One region of the Corallincola platygyrae genome, then DNA from elsewhere that is predicted to be linked to it. Evidence: predicted binding sites of a transcription regulator. Region 1 holds the regulator's gene; the other holds the start of a gene.
What was found. Region 1 encodes NrdR, which represses ribonucleotide reductase genes. Its sites were predicted from a motif close to AAACACNANATNTNGTGTTT; they were not measured.
Positions count from the first base shown of each region.

Region 1 (3,398 bases):
TCTGGTCTACTTCCAGATTCACCTTGGTACCGGCCTGGAACGATTGGATCGTCGTTTCATCTGCGGTATGTGGCACGATAGTGAGCTTGAACCGCGCACCATCCACCGCATTCACAGTGAGGCTGATACCATCCACACAAATAGAACCTTTCTCGGTGATGTAACGGGCCAGATGCGCAGGTGCTTCCAGCCAGAACTCGATGGCTCGGCCTACACTTTCGCGGCTCACCACTTCTGCCAGTGCGTCGACATGACCACTGACTAAATGACCACCTAAGCGCGTGGTCGGTGTGACGGCCTTTTCCAGGTTAACCTTGGCACCTTTGCCGAGCTGACTAAAACCGGTTCGAGACAGTGTTTCCGTTGATAAATCAGCCGAAAAACTGTCGCTGGTCAGCGATACCACGGTAAGACAAACGCCGTTCGAGGCAATACTGTCGCCCAACTTCACATCCGAGAGATCCAGTTTGCCGGTCGCGATCTCAAGCGTGACATCAGCGCCTTTGGGCTGAACACGACGGATATGACCTACCGCTTCGATAATTCCTGTAAACATAAATTAGATCTGCTTTTCTATTCACTATGGGCTGGGCGCAATGGGTTGGGAAATAATACGAATATCGTCCCCCACTTGGCGCACATCTCGCCATACCAATTCAGGCAACTGGTTCATCTCAGTGTATTCTGACAAACCCAACAAGCCTTGTGCACTATTCCCCATTAATTTGGGCGCCAGATAGAGGATAAATTCATCTACCAGTTTGGCATCAATCAGTGCACCAGCCAGGCGGCTGCCAGCTTCGACCCAAATCTCATTGATTTCACGCTTCGCCAACGTGGCCATCAATACCCTCAGATCCAGCTTGTTGTTTGATTCTGTAATCGCCAGTTGGTCAGTCTGTGCAGGCCATTCACATAACTCAGCACCGTCTTTACGTGCAACCCAAATATCACCGGGCAGATCAAACATCTTCAAATCTGGTGTCAGCTGAGCGCGACCATCGACAATCACTCTAACAGGCTGACGAACGTCCCCTGGATAGGGCTCCGACAACTGCTCTGGCCTTACATTGAGCGATGGGTTATCAATCAGTGCCGTACCGCTACCGGATAAAATTGCACAGCTACGGGCCCGCCAATGCTGGACATCGGCTCTGGCGTCTGGCCCTGTGATCCACTGACTTTTACCGTTACTTAGTGCGGTACGTCCATCTAGCGTTGCAGCCATTTTCAAGCGGACATAGGGCATGCCTGTTTGCATTCGTTTGATAAAGCCGGGATTAAGCGCCTTGGCCTGCGCTTCCAGCAGCCCATATCGTACCCGAATACCAGAGGCTTCCAGCAAACCAATGCCCTTACCCGCTACCAGCGGATTAGGATCAACCATCGCCATGATCACTTCATGGACACCCGCATGCACCAGCGCTTCAGCACAGGGCGGCGTGCGGCCATAATGGCTGCATGGCTCTAAGGTGACATAACAGGTAGCGCCAACGGCTTTTTCACCGGCCGCGGCTAGTGCATTCACTTCTGCGTGTGCTTGTCCTGCGCGTTTGTGATAACCCTCGCCAACGATTTCGCCATCTTTGACGATGACGCAGCCGACCCTGGGGTTGGGTGACGTGGTGAAGAGCGCTTTTTCCGCCAGATAAATAGCGCGTTGCATATAGCGATGATCATCAACGCTGAATTGAGACATGTTAGAACTCTTGCGTCAGATAGAAACTACGAGTTAGCAGGCACGCTAGCTCGTATGGTTGTTGCTTAGTTTAGCGATTGCGTCTTCAAACTCACCGATGCTCTCGAAAGAGAGATAAACCGAAGCGAAACGGATATAAGCCACTTTATCGAGTTTTTTCAGTGCATCCATCAGCAGTTCGCCAACAAACTTACTGCCAACCTCGCGTTCACCGGTGGCGCGCAGCTTAGACTTGATATCAGCGACAGTTTGCTCAAGCTGTTCTGCGCTAACAGGGCGTTTTTCAACAGCTCGCAACAAGCCATTGCGCAGCTTATCTTCATTGAACGGCTCTCGGCTGCCATCACGCTTAATCAGTCGTGGCATCACCAGTTCAGCAGTTTCAAACGTAGTGTATCGTTCGTGGCAATTAGTGCATTCACGACGCCTGCGTACCTGGCTACCATCAGCGACTAAACGGGAGTCGATAACTTTGGTGTCAGGGGCAAAACAGAATGGACAATGCATAGGCTCTCCTCGGGCATCCGCCCACCATAGCAACTCTGGCCGTAAATTGCAGCCGCTCCTGTCCTTCCATGCACCCGCGGCATACCGTACATCCTGTACACAGCGTGCCCCGCGAAGCGTTTTGGGTATAAAAAAACTGGCCACCCCGTGTAAGGGTGACCAGCTAGTGCTTTGTTTGCGCTAAAGAATTAAGCGTAAACAGGCAGACGCTTGCAGATCGCTTCTACTTTACCGCGAACGGCAGCGATTGCGCTTTCATCTTCGATGTTATCCAACACGTCACAGATCCAGCCGGCCAGATCAGCAGCATCAGCATCAGTGAAGCCACGGCGAGTAATAGCCGGTGTACCGATACGCAGACCAGAGGTCACGAAAGGTGAGCGCGGATCATTTGGCACAGAGTTTTTGTTCACAGTGATGTGAGCCTTACCCAGCGCCGCATCAGCGTCTTTACCCGTGATATCTTTATCGATCAGGTCAACCAGGAACAGGTGGTTATCAGTGCCGCCAGAAACGATCTTGTAGCCACGCTCCATGAACACTTTCGCCATGGTCTTCGCGTTGGCAACAACCTGCTTCTGATACTCTTTGAACTCTGGCTGCAGTGCTTCTTTGAAAGCCACCGCTTTAGCAGCGATCACGTGACACAGAGGGCCACCCTGACCACCAGGGAATACGGCACTGTTCAGCTTCTTATAGATATCTTCGTCATTGCACGCAGACAGGATCAGACCGCCACGAGGGCCAGCCAGCGTCTTGTGAGTTGTAGTAGTCACAACGTGTGCATGAGGCAGAGGGTTAGGATAGAGACCCGCAGCAACCAAACCAGCTACGTGAGCCATATCTACGAACAGGTAAGCACCTACTTCGTCAGCGATTTCACGAAATTTAGCCCAATCCAGGATACCTGAGTAGGCAGAGAAACCACCGATGATCATCTTTGGTTTGTGCTCAAGTGCCAGCTTGCGAACTTCTTCATACTCCAGCTTGCCATCATCATTGATGCCGTACTGGACTGCATTGTAAGTCTTGCCTGAGAAGTTTACGTGAGAGCCGTGAGTCAGGTGACCACCGTGTGCCAGGCTCATGCCCAGAACGGTATCGCCTGGCTGCAGCAAAGCCTGGAAAACAGCCGCGTTGGCCTGAGAACCAGCATGAGGTTGAACGTTCGCATAAGTCGCACCGAACAGTT
Region 1 is NZ_BAABLI010000013.1:45,362-48,759, reverse strand. Features, by position in the region: gene ABEA14_RS10950 (riboflavin synthase) at 1-556, opposite strand, end outside; gene ribD (bifunctional diaminohydroxyphosphoribosylaminopyrimidine deaminase/5-amino-6-(5-phosphoribosylamino)uracil reductase RibD) at 581-1,699, opposite strand; gene nrdR (transcriptional regulator NrdR) at 1,745-2,206, opposite strand; gene glyA (serine hydroxymethyltransferase) at 2,395-3,398, opposite strand, start outside.

Region 2 (3,398 bases), on a different contig from region 1:
GCTGCGGAGGTGTTACGTGATCCGTGGTGACAAAGTAATCTGGCAGTGAGTCACCGTCCGGCTCGGCATTGTTGTCGATCCACTCGCGATAAGCCAGCAGTTCATAGCTGTATACCGCTACAGGCTCTTTGGTCTTCTTACCTTCGCGAATCACGTTACGGATGTACTTGTGGCTGAATGAAGGCTCAATACCGTTAGATACGTTGTTAGCGATCGACAGTGAGATCGTACCGGTTGGTGCGATTGAGCTGTGGTGAGTAAAGCGTGCGCCCTTCTCTGCCAGCTGTTCAACCAACTCCGGGTCGATATCGGCGATCTGCTGCATGTAGCGGCTGTAACGTGCGTGCAGTACTTTACCCGCCAGCTTGTCACCCACCTTGATGCCGTCCTCACGCATTTCAGGGCGGTTCACCAGCATATCTTCAGTGACAGTGAACTCCTGGTCCATGATTGGTGCCGCACCTTTCTCTTCGGTCAGGCGCAGCGCTTCACGCCAGCCTTCCAGTGCCATTTCACGGGCCACTTCTTCAGTGAACTGAACGGATTCAGCATCGCCGTACTTCATGCCCAGCATGGTCAGGGTTGAGCCCAGACCCAGGAAGCCCATACCGTGACGACGCTTGTTCATGATCTCGTCACGCTGCTTGCCGAGAGGCAGGCCGTTGATCTCAACCACGTTGTCCAGCATGCGGGTAAATACCGCAACCGTTTCACGGTACTTTTCAAAATCGAAAGACGCTTTGTCTGTGAATGGGTCAACCACGAACTTAGTCAGGTTCACAGAGCCCAGCAGGCAGGCGCCGTATGGAGGCAGTGGCTGCTCACCACAAGGGTTGGTTGCACGAATAGTTTCGCAGAACCAGTTGTTGTTCATCTCGTTAACTTTGTCGATCAGGATGAAACCTGGCTCGGCATAGTCATAGGTAGAACTCATGATCACGTCCCACAGGCGCTGGGCGCGAATGGTGTTGAAGATGCGGCAACAAACATCACCGGCGTCATTCAGCACATATTCCTGCTCACGTGCGTAGTTGATATCGAATGGGCAAGGACGCCAAACCACCTGCTCTGGGTTATTAACATCCAGCTCGTCGGTATCAATTTCAACTTGTGTCAGTGGGAATGACAGAGGCCAGTCAGCATCCGCTTTCACCGCTTCAATGAAGTCAGCCGTGATCAGCAATGACAGGTTGAACTGGCGCAGACGACCGTCTTCACGCTTGGCGCGAACAAAGTCCATCACGTCGGGATGAGAAACGTCGAAGGTACCCATCTGTGCACCGCGGCGACCGCCCGCAGAGCTTACGGTGAAACACATCTTGTCAAAGATATCCATAAAGCTCAGAGGACCTGAGGTGTATGCACCGGCACCTGATACGTATGCGCCTTTAGGACGCAGCGTAGAGAATTCGTAACCGATACCACAACCCGCTTTCAAGGTCAGACCCGCTTCATGAACCTTGTTCAGGATCCCATCCATTGAGTCCTTAACGATACCGGATACGGTACAGTTAATGGTCGATGTTGCAGGCTTGTATGCCTCAGCACCGGCATTAGACGTAATACGGCCAGCTGGGATAGCGCCATTGCGCAGTGCCCAAAGGAATTTTTCATACCACTCGTTCTGCAATTCAGGCGTTTTCTCTACCGACGCAGTTGCTTTGGCAACACGACGGAAGGTGTCGTCCAGATCTTTATCCAGAGCAACGCCCTGCTTGTCTTTCAGACGATACTTCTTGTCCCAGATATCGTAAGACGCAGGTTGCAGAGCTAATTGAACATCCGCGTTTTCTTGTTGTTTTGCGGTTGCAGTGGCGCGGGCCATACCGTATTCCCCTCTATGGATGACTTATTCACAGGCTATACACAAGATTCCCACTGGAAACACAACATCTAGTGCTCCAGCAATTCGAAAAGTATATATCTAGTGGTTGGGAATTACAGTATTGACTTTCGTCTGTTGTGGACGAAAACAGGGCCTATTTTGGGGGTAGCCCTTTGGCAATGCGGAGTTGCTAAAAAAAATAAATTTTAGAAAATGTGAGATTACACACGAAACCCACAATGGTGTGACCAAGAAAGCATAAAAACACTACATCTAGTGGGTGTTAGTCTGCATGGCTACCAACAGAAAGTAAAACTCTTTTTAAATCAATGACCCATTCTTAGAGAGCTTTGACTTGGTTTATATCAACTCAATCTCAGTAGGGAGTTGCAGGTATCTGAATTTGCTTCAAAATGCTCTTTAGCATACAAAAAGGAAAGTTAGCCTGATATGGCGGTACGGCCATTTCCGCAGTCAAAAGGGTTATCCACAACCCGCAGTTTAGCGCAGCAACTGGCAGATTTAGGACCATTTTCAGGTCCCAAACAGCTGGTACAAGAGCTTGATGCCAGCACCGCATTGCCTTGGTTAGCGGCACAACAGGACTACCCCAAAGCTTATTGGCAACGACGAGACGAACAGCTTGAGTTGGCAGGCGTCGGTGCAGTGACCACATTCACCAGCGCTGAAGACGCCTCTGACGCACTCACGGCGTGCGCCGCCTTCCCACTGCTGCTGATGGCAGTCGTGCCGTTTGACCCCACAAATACCGAATCCACACAGCCGCCCTGCTTCTTCCTTCCCCGCCTGTTGTGGCAGCGAGAGCCTGATCAAAATCGCGACCCAAACAGTCACAAAATCACGCTGAAACTCAACCTTTGGGTGGATGACCAGCGCCCTTTTGAGCAGGAGCTAAAAGCAGCAAAGAAAGCGTTGGCACGGATTAAACCTGCAACGCTGAACACCACGCTGCCCGAGGTCTTGGCTGAAAACAATGTGCCAGCCGAAGGCCAGTGGACACAACAGGTTGAGCAGGCACTGGCGGAGCAACCTGCGCTATCAAAAGTGGTGTTAGCAAGAAGGCAGCAACTGACGACGGCAACCCCCTGTGATCCCTGGTACCTGCTGGACCAGTGGCGAAAGGCTAACCAGCATAGCTCGCCCTTTGCGTTTCAACTGGCACCTGAACGCTGCTTTATCGGCTGTACGCCAGAACGCCTGTTTCGACGAGAAGGCCACCAGCTCACCAGCGAGGCGGTCGCGGGCACAGATGTCAGACCGAAAGACCCCTTGCATGCACGTATTATTGCCATGGCACTGCTCGGAGACGGTAAAAACCGGCGGGAAAACCGCATTGTGCTGGACGATATTTTGTCGCAGCTGGGCCCACTGTGTGAGGCACTGAGCTACGACGACAAAGCCCGTGTTCTCAAACTTAACCGCCTGCAGCACCTTAAACGTGAGATACGTGCACGGCTCCGGCCAAAGGTTCGGGATGACCAATTGCTTGAGCGGCTTCATCCTACGCCCGCGGTTGGCGGCACGCCCAAAGCCGATGCACTGCAGTTTATTG
Region 2 is NZ_BAABLI010000008.1:556,581-559,978, reverse strand. Features, by position in the region: gene ABEA14_RS07900 (adenosylcobalamin-dependent ribonucleoside-diphosphate reductase) at 1-1,825, opposite strand, end outside; gene ABEA14_RS07895 (isochorismate synthase) at 2,276-3,398, shown strand, end outside.
Region 2: ABEA14_RS07900 (adenosylcobalamin-dependent ribonucleoside-diphosphate reductase) is a predicted target of NrdR. The motif match lies at 2,088-2,107, and genes of this name have one in related genera.